3 regions of the Sporosarcina pasadenensis genome follow, and region 3 is predicted to be linked to each of the others. Evidence: riboswitches for the same ligand, from Rfam matches in the RefSeq annotation. Region 3 holds a riboswitch; each other region holds the start of a gene.
The links. Region 3 has a riboswitch for S-adenosylmethionine ahead of AB1K89_RS12735 (methionine biosynthesis PLP-dependent protein). Riboswitches for the same ligand answer to the same signal wherever they lie in the genome.
Positions count from the first base shown of each region.

Region 1: linked by a shared signal. The riboswitch ahead of AB1K89_RS06515 (methionine ABC transporter ATP-binding protein) and the one ahead of AB1K89_RS12735 (methionine biosynthesis PLP-dependent protein) in region 3 are both predicted to bind S-adenosylmethionine.
Region 2: linked by a shared signal. The riboswitch ahead of AB1K89_RS11760 (aliphatic sulfonate ABC transporter substrate-binding protein) and the one ahead of AB1K89_RS12735 (methionine biosynthesis PLP-dependent protein) in region 3 are both predicted to bind S-adenosylmethionine.

Region 1 is NZ_JBFEGM010000003.1:218,413-224,392, forward strand. Features, by position in the region: gene AB1K89_RS06485 (acetyl-CoA C-acetyltransferase) at 1-694, shown strand, start outside; gene AB1K89_RS06490 (acyl-CoA dehydrogenase FadE) at 1,017-2,804, shown strand; gene AB1K89_RS06495 (arsenate reductase family protein) at 2,877-3,236, shown strand; gene gcvH (glycine cleavage system protein GcvH) at 3,318-3,701, shown strand; gene AB1K89_RS06505 (toprim domain-containing protein) at 3,822-4,169, shown strand; gene AB1K89_RS06510 (thioredoxin family protein) at 4,182-4,490, shown strand; SAM riboswitch class I at 4,552-4,656, shown strand; gene AB1K89_RS06515 (methionine ABC transporter ATP-binding protein) at 4,753-5,766, shown strand; gene AB1K89_RS06520 (methionine ABC transporter permease) at 5,759-5,980, shown strand, end outside.
Region 2 is NZ_JBFEGM010000007.1:205,325-211,304, forward strand. Features, by position in the region: gene acsA (acetate--CoA ligase) at 1-753, opposite strand, end outside; gene AB1K89_RS11750 (ABC transporter ATP-binding protein) at 755-1,474, opposite strand; gene AB1K89_RS11755 (ABC transporter permease) at 1,488-2,327, opposite strand; gene AB1K89_RS11760 (aliphatic sulfonate ABC transporter substrate-binding protein) at 2,344-3,327, opposite strand; SAM riboswitch class I at 3,488-3,600, opposite strand; gene AB1K89_RS11765 (amidohydrolase) at 3,850-5,148, opposite strand; gene AB1K89_RS11770 (AbgT family transporter) at 5,219-5,980, opposite strand, start outside.
Region 3 is NZ_JBFEGM010000008.1:178,558-184,537, forward strand. Features, by position in the region: gene AB1K89_RS12730 (NADPH-dependent FMN reductase) at 100-669, shown strand; gene AB1K89_RS12735 (methionine biosynthesis PLP-dependent protein) at 707-1,843, opposite strand; SAM riboswitch class I at 1,913-2,019, opposite strand; gene AB1K89_RS12740 (DMT family transporter) at 2,157-2,495, shown strand; gene AB1K89_RS12745 (DMT family transporter) at 2,497-2,811, shown strand; gene AB1K89_RS12750 (MATE family efflux transporter) at 2,825-4,162, shown strand; gene AB1K89_RS12755 (nicotinate phosphoribosyltransferase) at 4,274-5,743, shown strand; gene nadE (NAD(+) synthase) at 5,757-5,980, shown strand, end outside.

The DNA of each region.
Region 1 (5,980 bases), on a different contig from region 3:
CCGGGAAGACCAAGATGCATTTGCAGTTCGTTCCCATGAAAAAGCGGCAGCAGCGATTGCTGAAGGGAAGTTAGTAGATGAAATCGTCCCTGTGGAAGTAGTGAAGCGCTTTGTCGATGAAAAAGGCAAATATCAGGAAAAAACAGTCCGATTTGAAATGGATGAAGGTGTGCGGACCGGCACAACGATGGAAGTGTTGGCGAAATTACGCCCGGCATTCTCGGTGAAAGGATCCGTCACTGCCGGAAATGCATCTCAAACGTCCGATGGCGCTGCATCCGTCCTCTTGATGGACCGTGAAATCGCTGAAGGGAAAGGCTTGAAGCCAATTGCGAAATTCCGTTCATTCGCCGTTGGAGGCGTGCCCCCGGAAGTGATGGGCATCGGCCCGATTGAAGCTGTTCCGAAAGCATTGAAGCTTGCAGGACTTTCAATCGAAGACATCGACTTATGGGAATTGAACGAAGCATTCGCATCCCAGTCACTGCAAGTAATCCGCCACTTAGGCTTGGATATGGATAAAGTGAATGTCAACGGTGGAGCTATCGCCCTAGGCCACCCGCTCGGCGCAACTGGATCTGTCCTGACACTTCGGTTGATGAATGAACTTAGACGCCAAGGCAAGCAATTCGGCGTCGTCACAATGTGCATCGGCGGCGGAATGGGCGCAGCTGGGGTATTTGAACTGTTGTAAGACGTGTTTTATGAGCAATTAGGGCTTTTATGCGTATTTGCGTGGAGTTATGAGTCTTTCCAGCGGATTATGCGTCTTTGAATCCATTTATGCGTGATTCCAGTGATTTATGCGTGTTTGCGGAGGACTTTGAGGATTATAAAGTAGTCACTTAGGATTGAAGCGAAGGGCGGCGGCTCCTGCCGGAATAGCATGAGCTGAAGACCCCGCAACGAAGCGAAGCGTAGTGAGGAGACTGAAGCCATGCCGGCGGAAAGCGTCCGCCTGTAGCGGAAATCCGTAATATAGGAAATTTTATTAACATTTTAAGGGAGGAATTATAATGACTGAAACAACAACAAAAGATTTCATCCGCGGAGGGGCATTCCTCATCGAGGATATCGACGCATCACGTGTATTTACACCGGAAGATTTTTCAGATGAGCAAAAAATGATCGCAAAAACGACAGAGGACTATGTGAAAAACGAAGTCCTTCCAGTTGTAGAAAACTTGGAAAACCATGAATTCGAGCACTCTGTCAAACTACTAAAATCTGCAGGGGATCTTGGCCTCCTCGGCGCGGACGTACCTGAAGAATACGACGGTCTCGGCCTCGATAAGATTTCATCCGCGTTGATCGCAGAAAAAATGTCCGTTGCGGGCGGCTTCTCCATCACTCACGGCGCACACGTCGGAATCGGGACATTGCCGATCGTCCTTTTCGGTAATGAAGAACAGAAGAAAAAGTACTTGCCGAACTCCGTATCGGGGGATAAAATTTCCGCTTACGCATTGACTGAACCAGGCTCCGGATCGGATGCACTCGGCGCTAAGACAACTGCGAAGCTGAACGAAGCAGGCACTCACTATGTGTTGAACGGCGAAAAGCAATGGATCACGAACGCAGGATTCGCAGACGTATTCGTCGTTTATGCGAAAGTGGATGGCGATAAATTCACGGCATTCATCGTTGAAAGGGAATTCCCGGGCGTATCTGTCGGAGCGGAAGAGAAGAAGATGGGCATCAAATCGTCTTCTACACGCACACTCATTCTTGAAGATGCTCAAGTACCGGTAGAAAATCTGCTAGGTGAAATCGGCAGAGGGCATGTCATCGCATTTAACATCTTAAACATCGGACGCTATAAATTGGGTGTAGGTACAGTCGGAGGTTCCAAACGTGCTTTTGAATTGGCGGTTACGTATGCGAATCAGCGCCAACAGTTCAAAACACCGATCTCTTCATTCAACCTGACAAAAGAAAAACTTGCGACGATGGCTTCGAAGATTTATGCGACGGAAAGCTTGATCTACCGTACAGTAGGTTACTTTGAAGAACGCAACAGCCAAATGACTCCAGAAGAGCAAAAAGACGGCAAAGCGGTTGCGGCTTCCATTGCAGAATATGCAATCGAATGCTCGATCAACAAAGTTGTCGGTTCCGAAGTGCTTGATTACGTAGTCGACGAAGCTGTTCAATTGCATGGCGGTTACGGTTTCATGCAAGAGTATGAAGTGGAGCGCGCTTACCGCGATTCCCGCATTAACCGTATCTTCGAAGGAACAAATGAAATCAACCGTCTGATCGTGCCAGGCACGTTCTTGAAAAAAGCGATGAAAGGCGAATTGCCTTTGCTTGAACAGGCACAAAGCTTACAGGAAGAGCTGCTCATGATGATGCCGGAAGAAATCGGAGACGAAGCGCTAGCACAAGAAAAAGTACTTGTGAAAAATGCGAAGAAAATCGGTTTGCTTGCAGCGGGAATGGCCGCTCAACGTTTCGGCACAAAGCTTGAAGCAGAGCAGGAAGTTCTTGTGAACATCGCCGATATCGCAAATAACATCTTTGCAATGGAATCCGCTTTGCTCCGTACGGAGAAAGCGATTGCTAAAAACGGGGAAGAGAAGGAGAAGCAAAAGATCCTTTACACGGAAATCTTCTGTCAAGAAGCTTTCGAGGCAATTGAAAAGGATGCGAAGGAAACACTTCTTGCATCTGTCGAAGGGGATAACCAACGCATGATGCTCTCTGCATTACGCAAATTGACGCGTTCAAATCCATACAACATCATCGCGAAAAAACGCGAAGCATCCGCCAAATTAATCGACGCCGAAAAATACGTAGTCTAATAGGCACACCGCCCTGGTTTTTATCCTGGGCGGTTTCTCTGTTATACTTGGAGAAAATGGAGGTGTTGCAAAATGGCGATGACTTACTATGGATATCCAAAATGTGGGACTTGCAGGAAGGCGAAAAAGTGGTTGGAGAACAATGGGTTGGAGTTCGAAGACGTCCACATCGTTGAAAATCCACCGACGAAAGAGGAACTTCAACAAATGATTAGTAACTCCGGACTTGATATTAAAAAATTCTTCAATGTGAGCGGGATGAAATACCGTGAATTGAACTTGAAGGACAAGCTTCCAGGAATGACGGATGACGAAAAAGTGGCGTTGCTAGCTACAGACGGCATGCTTATGAAACGACCGCTTGTAACAGATGGCTCGAAAGTGACTGTCGGCTTCAAGGAAGACCAGTTTGAAGAAGTGTGGGGAGCTTAATATACTTTCTTGTCTTTACCATCGGAATATGTCAAAATTAATACTGAAGTGACTAAATGTATACTTATGGAGGGGTACGGGATGAACACACCTAAAGACTTGCGTTATTCAGAAGAACACGAATGGGTAAAGGATGAAAGTGGAAAGTATCGTATTGGTATTACTCATTTTGCACAATCCGAACTTGGCGATATCGTTTTCGTCGAATTACCACAAGTTGGAGATGAAGTGAAGACTGGCGAGCCATTCGGCAGTGTTGAATCGGTGAAAACTGTATCTGAATTGTATGCTCCAATCAGCGGTAAAGTTGTCGAAGTGAACGAAGAATTGGAAGACAGCCCTGAGCTAGTGAACGAATCTCCGTTTGAAGGTGCTTGGATGATCGTTGTAGAAGCATCAGACGCATCAGAACTCGATGCACTTATGTCAGCTGAAGACTATGACAAAATGACTGTCGGCGAATAAATAATTAAGTGGCGCCTGGATCTTTGACTCCGGCGCTTTTTTCAATGGATAGGAAACGATAATCTCTCGGTATGTGGGTAAACTTCCAAGGTAAGGTCTTTTTTACGGAGGTGTGGGAATGTGCAAGTAGAATATCAAAAAGTCATAATCGTCGAAGGTGGATCGGACCGGAAAAGGTTGCAAAAGGTGCTTTCGGAACCGGTTGAAATCATTTGTACGAATGGGACAGTCAGTCCGTACCGCATCGAAGAGATGCTTATGCCTTATGAGGATTGTGAGATGTACGTTTTTATGGATGCCGATGAATCCGGAGAGAAGATCCGGACTTTATTCAAGAGGGATTATCCTGAAGCCATCCATCTCTATACCGAACGGGCATATCGCCAAGTTGAAACGACTCCATACCGTGTGCTTGCAGCTATCCTCCTCTCCGAAAATTTTGATGTGCATCCCGAATTTTTACTATGAAGGTGATGAATTGTGACGAATATCGAAAACTGGACACGTGAACAGTGGGAAATGAGCAAAGAAGATGCTCGTCAATCGATATTTTATTTATATACTCCGTTGTGCGGAACTTGTGCGGTAGCTTCTAAAATGGTGGAAGTCATTGCTGCCATGAAGCCGGAGCTGCCTATCGGGAAGGCTGACTTGAATTATGTAGAAGATCTCGCTGTCGATTATGAAATCGAAAGCGTCCCTTGTTTATTAATTCAGAAGGATGGAGAAGTGATTCATAAAGTTTACGCATTTCACTCCATTCCGCACCTTCTTGAGAAAATAGGTTGACATACTTCAGATAATCATGATATAAGTATATCTATTAACTTAACATTAACTGAATATGTCGCTCTTATAGAGAGAGGTGGAGGGAAGTGCCCTATGAAGCCCGGCAACCGTCACGAAAGTGAAATGGTGCCAAGTCACACAAAGCGTTTGCTTTGAGAGATGAGAGATCGGATTGACGTTTATTTCGATATAACGTTTTAGCCTTTCTGCTTATCTGCAGAAAGGCTATTATTTTGGACAAGATAGTGTAGAGGTGATAATGATGATCCAATTGAAAGACGTCAAAAAAAGTTTTGGTACGACCAACGCTGAAATCTTGGCGGTAGATAATGTGTCCCTCAGTATCGACGAGGGGGAAATCTTCGGTATCATCGGCTATAGTGGTGCCGGAAAAAGTACATTGATTCGCCTATTGAATGGTCTTGAGACACCAACGACAGGAACAATCAAAATTGGTAACCGTGAAATATCGGCATTTACAGGCAAAGAGCTACGGGAAGCCCGCCAAAAGATCAGCATGATCTTCCAACATTTCAATTTGCTCTGGTCCCGTACCGTTAAGCAGAATATTGCTTTTCCACTTGAAATCGCGGGCGTGAAGAAAGCGGAGCGTGAACGGAAAGTGGCGGAACTGATCGAGCTCGTCGGACTGAGCGGAAGAGAAAATGCCTATCCATCAGAGCTATCAGGCGGTCAAAAGCAACGTGTCGGAATTGCTCGGGCGTTAGCGAACGATCCAGAAGTGTTGCTATGCGACGAAGCGACATCAGCGCTCGATCCGGAAACGACAGATGCCATCCTTGATCTGTTGACAAATATCAATGAACGGTTAGGTTTGACAATCGTACTGATCACACATGAAATGCATGTCATCCGGAAAATTTGCCATCGTGTGGCAGTTATGGAGGCAGGGAAAGTTGTAGAACTCGGTCCTGTGCTTGAAGTGTTCCAATCACCGCAAGCCCCGATTACAAAACGGTTCGTATCCCAAGTGACGGAACCGGAAGGAACCGAAGAGGTACTTGCCCACATACCAGGCGGCACGCTCATCAAACTCGTCTTTGTCGGGGAAAGGACAGAGCACCCGGTGCTTGCGAGCTTGATCCGGAAATATGACATTGACGTAAATATCGTTCAAGGGAATATTTCCCACACGAAAGGCGGCGCTTACGGTTCGCTCATTTTACAGCTTCTCGGCAATGAAAATGATATTGATCAGGCAATTGCCTATCTCCATGAACTAGGCGTACAGACAGAGGTGATCGGCAATGATTGAAAATTTATTTCCCCATGTAGATTGGGAAAAGATGTGGGTAGCTACCATTGAAACATTATATATGACCGGGCTTTCTACTTTATATACATTCATTTTTGGGCTCGTTCTAGGTGTTCTTCTATTCTTATCGAGTCCCGGCCAACTTTGGACAAACAAACTGATATATGGTGTAACGGGAGCATTCGTCAATATTTTCCGTTCTATTCCCTTCATA
Region 2 (5,980 bases), on a different contig from region 3:
ATAAACATCATCTTCTTTCAAATCCAATACCCATCTACCTGTAATGTATTGTTGGATCATCACTCGGTGAGCATGGATAATTCCTTTCGGCCGACCTGTCGACCCGCTCGTATAATGAATATTAAGCGCATGGTCCAAATCCACCCACTCGATGATGTTTTTTTCAGCCTTAACAGCTCGTGCTTCCTCAAACAATGAAATTTCATCACCCTTGCATTGTTCGGGCTCCGCCGTTATCCACACCGTTTTCAGTGATGGCAATTCTGCACGCGGCACGCGTTTGATCAACTCAGGCGAAGCGATTAAATAAGCGCCCTCACAATCTGCAATCCGCTCCTTTACTGCATCTTCCATAAACGCTTCAAATAGCGGCCCAACAATAGCACCAAGCTTAATTGCAGCAAGCATTGCGATATGACAATCAGGATGCTTCGGTAAAAAGATAAAGACGAAGTCCCCTTTTTTCACTCCTTTCTTTTTTAATACAGTAGCCCATAGATCTGTTTTCTCTTTCAGTTCGCGATACGTTAGTGTAGACTCTTCTTTTTCACCAAAATAATGTAAAGCGACTTTCTCTCCAAACCCTTCCACGACATGGCGGTCGACACATTCATAGGCCATATTCACCTTTCCAGTAGAAGACCAACTAAAATTTGATTCGATACTTTTCCATGTGAAATCGTTTCTTGAAGGGAGTTCAGCTGTAATGTTGTAATTCCCTTCAGATGGATAAATCACTTCCTCATTAGCCATGTTAGACAACCTCCTTTTCGATATGTAAAAGCTCAAGGATTTCCGCTTTTTTAGCAGCCAAGAACGAATCGCCCCGATTTCTCGGTTTCACTACGTCAATCGACAACTCCGCCTGCAATGTGCCGGGTTGACCTCCGAGGATGAATATTCGATCGCATAAGTAAAGTGCTTCATCGATGTCATGCGTAACGACTACCATCGTTGTTAAACGGTTCTGTTGAATTTTTAACAATAAATCCTGCAATTGCATTTTAGTGAAAGCGTCCAATGCACTAAAAGGTTCATCTAGAAGCAAGACATCCGGCTCGCCAATTAGTGCCCGGGCAATTGCGGTTCGTTGCGCCATTCCTCCAGACAAATCTTTCGGATAATGAGCATCAAAATCAGACAAACCGACAAGATTCAAATACTCATGTACCGTTGCCTGTTTCTCCTTCTCATCTTTCGCACCGAATAAAATATTCTCTTTTACGGTAAGCCAAGGCATTAGTCTCGGTTCTTGAAAGATCATCCCAATTGGCTGTTCCCCCTCACCCAGAAATTCGATTTCCCCCTCATAGTTTTGATCGAGTCCGGACAAAACGCGTAATAATGTACTTTTTCCGCATCCACTCGTTCCTAAGATCCCAACAGTCTCCCCTTCCTTAATGGAAAATGAAATATCTTTGAATCCTGCAAGTCCGTTATTGAACGTCCTTGATGCATGTTCCACCTTCAGCATCGTCATCCCTCCATCATAGTTGGTTTTGTAGATTGTCTTGCCACTTCAATGCACGTGCTTCCAATGACTTCAACAACGAATCGGTTGCTTTCCCTAACAATGCAAATAAAATAATGCTTGCGATAATAAGCTCGGGCGAATACGTATTCTGACCAACGACTAGCAAATACCCAAGCCCTTGACTTGCTCCCATTAGCTCCGCAGCTACGACGAACATCCAGCCTAATCCGACACCACTACGTAGACCGACGAGAAACGAAGGAAGTGAAGCGGGCAAGATGATACGACGAACAATTTGCAACGGAGTAAAATGATAGATCTTACCGACTTCAATTAACTTACGGTCTACACCTTGAATACCTGAGACGATGTTCAGATAGATCGGGAAGAACACACCGACAGCGATTAACATCACTTTTGACGACTCTCCAATACCCATCCATAAGATAAACAACGGAACCCAGGCTAGAGATGGAATTGAGCGAAACGCTTGAATTAATGGATCCATCAACTGCTCAAACCATTTAAAATAACCGACGATGGATCCCAATATAACCGCGGCAATTGTTCCTGCTAGAAATCCGATCATAACCCGAAAGAACGTAATTCCCACATGTCCCCAAAGTGTCCCTTCTTGGGCTAACTCAATAATTTTTTGCAAAATAGTTGTCGGAGCCGGAAAGACATAGGCATCGAGCCAATTGAAACGGACAGCCGCTTCCCAAACGACTAATAGAATGAATGGAATGATCAAGCCAAGAGCTAAACCTCTCACCTTATTTTCAAAGTTAATTTTGACCGATCTTTTTGCTTTTACTTTAAACAATTCTTTTTCGTCAATATTGACCGTCATGTCTATTCCCCCTATTTCATTCGATAACTTTTTTTGCAAATTGATCAGTAATCAATTCTCCTACAATCGTTCGGATATCCACATTCCCTTTAATTACATTTTCTGATTGCAACACTTCACCCGCTGCAGTCAGTTCATCGATTTGTTTCTGTCCAGGGATTGGATCCGAGAAGTCATTACGCTCTAAACTCTTTTTCGCTACTTCCAATTGCATCTCAGCTTCTTTTGCAAGTATGTCGGCTGCCTCATCCGGATTTTCCAAAACCCACTTCCGTGCTTTCTCATACACTTCAATCACTGTTTCAACTACTTCAGGATGTTGTTCAGCAAATTCAGATCTGACATTCAGTGTTCCGTACGTATTTTTTTCATGATCACGTAAAAATAACTTTGCACCAGAATCGACTTCAACTTTTGCCATATGTGGATCTAACCCTGCCCACGCTTCTACTTGACCTGTCAAAAGAGCGTTAGCGCCATCTGAGTGTTGTAAATTTACAATTTCCAAGTCTTTGGACGACAACCCAACTTCTTGTAACGAGCGGAGAAGAAATATATATGGATCCGTCCCTAGCGTTGCAGCCACTTTCTTACCTTTCAATTGTTCTACTGATGTGATGTCCGAATCGCCTGTGGCAACAAGCGCAGTCCATTCCGGCTTCGAATAAATATAGACCGATTCAATGGGTGAACCATTCGACTTGGCGATTAATGCTGCAGCCCCAGCTGTCGAACCGAAGTCGACACTTTTTGAATTTAGAAATTCAAGTGCTTTATTGCTTCCGTGGCTGAGTACCCACTCCACTTCAATCCCTTGTTCCACAAACGCCTCCTCTGCCCAACCAAATTCCTTCAACGCTAGGCTAGTTGGCGAGTAATATGCATAATCCAACACAACTTTTTTCAACTCCACCTTTTCCTTGCCTTCACTGGATGAGCAAGCTGACATCAGAATCGTTATACTGATAACCGTTAATATTAATGCAATCCATTTTTTCATGTTCATTTCCTCCTAAACTCATTTTTATATGGAAAATCAATTTAACCCAATCATTAACTGTTCCTATTGGCATAGTCGGATTTATCTATGCACAAATCCGGTTTTAACTTAATGATTATAAAAAACCCTCTTCAATAAGAAGAGGGCTGCAAAATTCCTCCTCTTATCTTCCAGGCTAAAAACACCTGTAGGATGTAGCACCTTTTCAGATCAATTCATCTGTTGGTTGCCGGGCTTCATCGGGCCTATTCCCTCCGCCACTCTTAATAAGAGATGTATGTAATTGTCAAAATCATTTTCAAAATCTAACTGATTGAAAATTAGTATAAACAGATAAAAATAAATTGTCAACTCATATTTTCATTATTTTAAAATATAGTGCATGCTAATTCAGTTTCATTGACTGCTACGACAGGGATTACACAGTATATTATATTTATTTATTTTTATTCATAATTACTTATAAATTTTCGATGGAACATAAAAAGGGAATCCCGAGGATTCCCTTTTTTACTACTGATCTTAAAGACTGTTTAATTGTATAGCTGATTTAAATAAGACATCTACGGCTGCAAGCATCGTTTCTTCATTGATGTCAAATTGTTCATTATGGTGTCCGGCAGGAAGGTCTGTGCCAAAAATACAATATGTTGCGAGTCCACCATTTTGTTTCACTCGTTCCATGAAATAAGTTGCATCTTCGGAACCAGCCGCGTCATTTGATTCCAAAGCTGTTTCTTTTAACATGGCTGACTCTTCTGCACATCCCTGGAGAATCACTGCCAACTCTTTCGATCCTTGACTACTAAGTGCTTCACCGACTGTATCAATTTGATAATCGACTTGATACATTTGTGCTGCACCTTTAATAATCGCTTCTAACTGACTTTTTATAAATTGATTCACTTCAGAATTTTCCCCGCGTGTTTCTGCTTTTAGAAACGCATAATCTGCGATTATATTTCTTCCTGAACCAGCATGTAATTCACCGACATTAATTCTTGAAATCCCTTTTGAATTCCTAGAGATTGCGTGAATATTTAATGCCGCATTGGCAGCAGCTAACAATGCATTATTTCCTTCTTCAGGTTGTGCTCCTGCATGGGATGCCTTACCTTTGAAAGTGATATCCAGTTTCGATGTGGCCAAGAAACCGTTATTCGAAGCAACGAAATGTTGATGGGGGACCCCTGTCCCAACATGCGAGGCGATGAAATAGTCTACATCATCTACGATTCCAGCACTCGCCATTGATTTCGCGCCGCGTGTTCCCTCCTCAGCAGGTTGAAAGATCAATTTGATTCTCCCTTTTAAGGCTTCTTTATTGTTAGCAATAACTGTCGCCAAACCTAATCCAATTGCTGTATGGGCATCATGACCGCACGCATGCATTTTATGGGGAAGCTTTGATCTGAATCCCTCTTGCTTAGGGAAATGACTGTCCAACTCCGATTCGTTAATATCAAGGGCATCCATATCAAATCGATAGGCGGTTGTTGGTCCTTCTATACCGGTATCCAGTGTTGCAACTATACCAGTATATCCATCGGAAAAGTTTGCAACATAGCCTTGCTTAGCTCCATTCTTGATTGCCCATTGATAATGTGCATTCGTAGCCTGATCATCCGGTTTCCCCATGCAATGATCTACCGACATTACAGATTTCCCCATTGATAATTCAAACCCTAGTTCATCTAGGATAGACGCTACAATCGAAGCCGTTCGCATTTCAAGAAACCCTGTTTCCGGAAATTGGTGAAAATCCCGTCTCCAAGCAATTACTTTTTTCGATAAATCGGAATTAAGATCTAAGACCATCATGTATCAATCTCCCTTATCGTTTATAAGACATGCATCTGCCTAACTTGCTACATTCATGTTAGCATTTATCTTATAGAAATGGTGTAACTCCCGGTCCGAGTGGTAAATTGAAAGTGTAAAAGATTGCAATTAAAATGATCCAAACACCTAAAAATATAAGTGAATACGGTATCATCAGTGACATCAATGTCCCAATGCCAGCCTTTTTATCGTATTTTTGCATAAACGATAGAATCACGACAAGATATGGATTTAATGGCGTCATGATATTAAAAGATGAGTCAGCTACACGATAACCTAATTGTGTGAACGCAGGATGATATCCTAGCTTCATAAACATCGGTACGAATATCGGTGCTTCCAGTGCCCATTTTGCAGAACCTGAAGTAATAAAAAACTCTAATATTGCAGTTAGAAGTATATAGCCGATTATTAGCCACATTCCTGTAAAATTAATTTCAGTAAGGAATTCCGCCCCATTCACTGCTATCCAAATCCCAATATTTGACCAGTTGAAGTAAGCGATAAATTGGGAGATTGCAAATATTAAAACGATATAACCTGATAAGTCTTTGATCGATTCAGCCATATATTTACTTACGTCTTTTGACGTCTTAATTTTCCCTAATGTTATTCCATACGTAACACCAATCGTTAAGAACCAAAACAGAATAATAGGAACGATACCTGATAAGAATGGCGATGGTATCAATCCACCATCTTCACTTCTCAAAGCACTATTTGGCACATTAATTGCAACGATGAGGATTGCTAAATACACTAATCCGGCAATGACGGCATTTCTAAATGCTTTTCCAGCTCTTGGATTTTC
Region 3 (5,980 bases):
ATCTTGAATGTGAGATAATCGATGAGTCTACATTAGGAGATGCATACCTTCCAATAGTGAGGTCATGCTAAGCAGAAAAACGAAAAGGAGTCCTCCATCATGACAATTTCAGTAAAAGCGATTATCGGCAGTACAAGCTCCACTTCATACAACTTGAAAGTGGTTGAGTATTTAAGGAAGAAATATGCGGGTCAACTCGATATTACACCTGTTTTCATTAATGATGTCGATATATTTTCCGTTGATATAGAAAGCAACCAGCCAGAAAACGTGAAGGATTTCTTGGATAATGTGAGAGATTCGGATGCGGTCCTTTTTGCAGTTCCGGAATACAACTTCTCCATTCCAGGGGCAATGAAAAATGCTGTCGACTGGCTTTCTAGAAGCAATTTCGCAATTAAAGACAAGCCTGCATTCATGATCGGCGCTTCAATGGGCGTGTTGGGAAGTGTCCGCGCGCAAATCCACTTGCGTGAAATCTTGACGAACCCGATGCTCTCTCCAGCACTATTGCCGAATAATGAAGTGTACATCGGTTCCATCCATGAAAAGATGGATGAAGCGGGACAATTGACAGACCAAGCGACAATCGACTTCTTAGATAACGTCGTCAACAACTTCATCGCGTTCTATTCGCAAAGAAAAGCTTTGGCTGAAATCAATTCCTAATAAATAAGGCCGTCTCATTCACCGAGACGGCCTTTCTTTATTGCTGACTCACAGCTGTCGTCTCCGCGGCAATGGCGAGGGCTTGCTTAAGATCGTCGATCAAGTCCTCAGCTTCCTCCAATCCGACAGAGAGGCGCAATAGACGCCTATCGACACCGCGCTCTTCCCGCACCTCCTCGGGAATTTCCGAATGGGTTTGCGTCGTCGGATATGTAATTAAGCTTTCGACTCCACCGAGACTTTCGGCAAATGTGATGAGCCGTAAGTTTTGCAAAAGCGGATCGACCCATTCGCTTTCCCGCACCCTGAATGAAATCATGCCGCCTTTTCCGGCATAGAGTACGTCATCGACGAGCGGTTCGCTTTCCAAATAGGAGACGAGTTCCTTTGCGTTGGCGTCATGCTGTTTCATTCGGACATGCAATGTCTTCAACCCGCGGATGACGAGCCAAGAATCGAACGGCGAAAGCGTTGCACCGATCGCATTATGGTTCTCTCCTAAACGGTTGCACAATTCTTCTCCTTTTGCGACGACGAGCCCTGCAAGCACGTCATTATGGCCACCGATATATTTCGTCGCGCTATGGATGACGATGTCCGCCCCGAGCTCGATCGGGCGTTGGTAATACGGAGTCAAAAACGTATTATCGACGATGACGAGCAAGTCGTGTTTTTTTGCGAGCTCCACATACTTTTCAATGTCGATTTCCAGCATGAGCGGGTTTGTCGGTGTTTCGATGAAAATAGCTTTCGTTTTTCCAGTAATGAGCTTTTCTACTTCCTCGACGTTTTCAAAAGACGTATACGAGGTCCGGATGTTATACAGATTGGCGTATTGGTCAAACAAACGGAACGTCCCGCCGTACAGGTCGTCGGGAGCGATCAGTTCATCCCCCGATTTGAACAGGGACATGACGAGCTGGATCGCCGCCATGCCCGAACTACACGCGTAACCGCGGTCGCCGTTTTCTAAATTTGCGATGCCTTCCTCAAGAACCGTCCGGGTCGGGTTTTTCGTTCGTATATAGTCATATCCCGTGGAAAGTCCTAATCCATCATGCTTGTAGGCGGTCGAAAAATGAAGGGGAGGGTTGACCGCCCCAGTTCTCGGATCGCTCTGATTTCCTAGTTGCACCAATTTCGTGTTAATGCTTTGCTTTGTCAAGTTGCCCATCTCCTTTGTCTATTAAAAAAGAGGCCTCTTCAATTAAGAAGAGGGCCTCCAACATCGTTGAAATCAATCTTCTTATCTTCGAGACGTTCCACGCCTTTTGGAATTAGCACCATACCAATATCGGGCTGGTTGCTGAGACTTCATCGGGCCAATCCCTCCGTCTCTCTTGATAAGAATCAAAATATGCAATTGTTAGAAAAATGATTTATTTAAAGTTATCATGTTCCTTGTTAGATTGCAAGCCTCTCCGGAGGAAAAATTTCTGGGGACTTTTGCTATAATGTAGGCATGTTGAAAGACGAGGAGGATTCCATTGGCTTGGCTTTATGTTTTATTGGCGGCGATCGTTGAGATATTCTGGGTGATTGGACTTCGGTACTCCGATACGGCACTCGAATGGACGTGGACCGTCGTTGCCATTATCATCAGTTTCTATGCAATTATTAAAGCTTGCGAGACGCTTCCGTCCGGGACGGTATATGCAGTGTTCACCGGCTCGGGTGCGGCGGCGATTGTCCTTATAGACTTCCTGTTCTTCCATGCGGAGTTTTCCATCGCAAAGGTGATCTTCATCGCGATTATCATCATCGGGGTCATTGGGATTAAAATGACGACGGTCGAATCCGGTGAAGCAGCGGAAGGGGGCGATTGAGATGGCTTGGGTATATTTAGTCATCGCCAGCTTAGGTGAGATTTTCGGTGTCATGGCCATTAATCTTTATTTGCAGAAAAGGTCGTGGCCCCGTCTGTTGCTAATTATTGTGACATTTTCGGTCGGTTTTTGGTTTTTGTCACTTGCGATGCGCGATATTCCGATGGGGACGGCGTATGCGATATGGACGGGACTCGGTGCCGCGGGTGCGGTGCTGATGGGCATTATGTTTTTCAAGGAAGCGGCCGGATGGAAACGGATGTTTTTCCTCTGTTTGATTATCGGAGGGGCGGTCGGATTGAAGTTATTTGGATGAAGGAGGGAGCGCTGTGGCGAAGCAATATGATTTTACGGAAGGGCCGCTTGCGAAGCAGCTGATCTTCTATTCGGCTCCGATCATTTTAACGAACCTTTTGCAAGTGTCGTATCAATTCATCGACAGCCTATGGGTCGGGAATCTGATTGGTGCGGATGCGCTTGGAGCGGTCGCGATTTCGGGCACAGTCGTTTTCACCGTCCTCTCATTTGTCATCGGCCTGAATAATGCGGCGCTCACAATCCTCTCCCAGCAAAAGGGGAGGGGAAGCGAGACGGGATTGCGCAATTATTTGAACGCTTTCGTCGTTCTACTTGCGATCATGTCCGTCGTCTTAAGCTTTGCAGGTTTCTTTTTAGCAAAGCCGATCTTAGCATTGCTTGGAACTCCTGAGTCGATGATTGACATGGCGACGTCCTATTTGCGTGTCAACTTTTTCGGAATCCTGTTTCTGTTCGGCTACAACTTCATCAACACAGTGTTCCGGTCTGTCGGCGATTCCAAGACACCGATCTATTTCGTGTTGACCGCCGTCCTATTGAATACGGTGCTAGATCCGATTTTCATCGCCGTCTTCGGATGGGGCGTCCAAGGAGCTGCGATAGCGACGATCGTGTCCCAAGGAGTCGCATTTGCGACTGGCGCCATTTATTCCGTCCGAAAGAAATTGGTGCCGTTTTCGAAGCCGCATATCCCGGCGAAGCGGGAAGTGCTTGCTATTTTGAAATTGGGCATACCAGCGGGCTTGCAAATGAGCGTCATTTCAGCTGGCGTCATGGCGATTATGAGTGTCGTAGCTTCTTTCGGCCCGGCAGTCGTTGCAGGATACGGTGCTGCGCAGCGGCTCGATAGCGTGATCATGTTGCCGGCGCAAGCGATTGGAACGGCAGTGAATAGTATGGCTGGGCAAAATATCGGGGCTGGAAAATGGAACCGCGTCCACAAGATTACATTCATCGGCTTTCTTTATAACCTTGGCATCATGTTCGCCATCGCGGGAATCGTCTACGCTTTTGCGGGGGCTGGTATCCGCCTTTTCATAAGTGATGCGGATGCCGTCCGTTTTGGGGCGGACTATTTGAAGATGATTGCATTTTTCTATCCTTTCCTAGGCATCAACTTCGTGTTGAACGGGGCAGTCAGGGCGTCAGGGGCGATGTTCCAAGTGCTCGTGCTCAATATCATCTCGTTTTGGATATTGCGTTACCCCGTCACATACTTCCTGTCAGGCTTCATGGGAGAGAAGGGGATAGCCGTCGGAATTGGCGTCAGCTTTGTCATTAGCAGCATGATCGCCTTTCTTTATTATCGGTACGGAAAGTGGAAGGAAGCCGAAATTTTCGGGGATTGAAGCGAGTTATACAGGTTTACGGAGATGTTTGATTATGTTATTTTCCGTCGAATTGAGGGTAAATAGTGTATACTGGAACTATCAGAAGAATGCGGAAGAAGGAGATTTGGCATGAGTTCGAAATATGCAGATGACAGTTTGGCACTACATACAGATCTTTATCAAATCAACATGATGGAATCATATTGGGCGGATGGGATCCATGAACGGAAAGCGGTATTTGAGCTATACTTCAGAAGCTTGCCATTCGGGAACGGCTATGCGATTTTTGCGGGGCTCGAGAGGATCCTCGATTATTTAAAGGACTTCCATTTCAGTGAAAGCGATTTGACCTATTTGAAGGAGGAGCTCGGCTACAAAGATGACTTCCTCGCCTATTTGAAGGATATCCGTTTCACGGGCGATGTTTATTCGATGAAGGAAGGGGAACTTGTATTTGCGAACGAACCGATTCTTCGAGTGGAATCGACGTTAGCGGAAGCCCAGCTAATCGAGACAGCGCTTCTCAATATCGTCAATTTCCAGACGCTCATCGCGACGAAGGCGAGCCGCATTAAGCAAGTCGTCAAAGATCAAGTTGTCATGGAGTTCGGAAGTAGGCGAGCGCAAGAAATGGACGCGGCAGTTTGGGGAGCGCGCGCAGCAGTCATCGGAGGCATCGAGGCGACGAGCAATGTACGTGCCGGCAAACGCTTCGGCATTCCGGTTGCGGGAACGCATGCCCATTCATTGGTTCAAGCGTATCAAAGCGAATACGAAGCGTTCCACTCTTACGCCAGACGGCATAAGGACTGCGTATTCCTCGTAGATACGTACAATACGCTGAAAATCGGGATTCCAACGGCTATCCAAGTCGCGAAAGAGCTTGGCGATCAAATTAATTTCATCGGCATCCGCCTCGACAGCGGCGACATCGCGTTCCTTTCGAAGGAAGCGCGAAAAATGCTTGATGCAGCCGGTTTCCACGATGCGAAAATCGTCGTCTCAAATGACTTGGACGAGTACACGATCTTGAACTTGAAAGCGCAAGGGGCGAAGGTCGATGTATGGGGGATCGGCACGAAGCTGATCACTGCTTACGATCAACCAGCTCTCGGCGCGGTATATAAAATCGTTTCAATTGAGAATGAAAAAGGTGAAATGGAAGATACGATCAAAATCTCTTCTAATGTCGAAAAAGTGACGACACCTGGCCAGAAGAAGGTCTACCGCATCATCGACCGGGAGAACGGCAAAGCGGAAGGCGATTACATTACGATGCACGATGAAGACCCGACAGTTGAAAAAAGGATTAAAATGTTCCATCCGGTACACACATTCATTTCCAAATTCGTCACGAACTTCGATGCCGTGAATCTGCATACGAAGGTCGTCGAAGGCGGCAACGTGATCTACAAAAATCCTACGTTGAATGAAATGCGCCAGTTCGCCCACGATAATTTGGAATTGCTATGGGATGAATATAAACGCTCTTTGAATCCGGAGGAGTATCCGGTCGACCTGAGCCAGAAATGTTGGGACAATAAAATGCGCAATATCCGTGAAGTGCAGGACAAAGTGGATGAGTTTTCAATGAGATGAGGAGGTGCGGAAAATGACTTTTCAAGAACAGGTCATTGCGGAGCTGAAAAGCATGCCGTCAATTGACCCTCAGAAGGAAATCCGCAAATCGGTTGATTTCATGAAGGAATATGCAATGAAAAATACATTCGTCAACGGCTTCGTCCTCGGCATATCGGGCGGGCAAGATTCATCGCTCGTCGGAAGGCTTGCGCAGATTGCTGTCGATGAGTTGAACGAAGAGAACGAGACGGACCG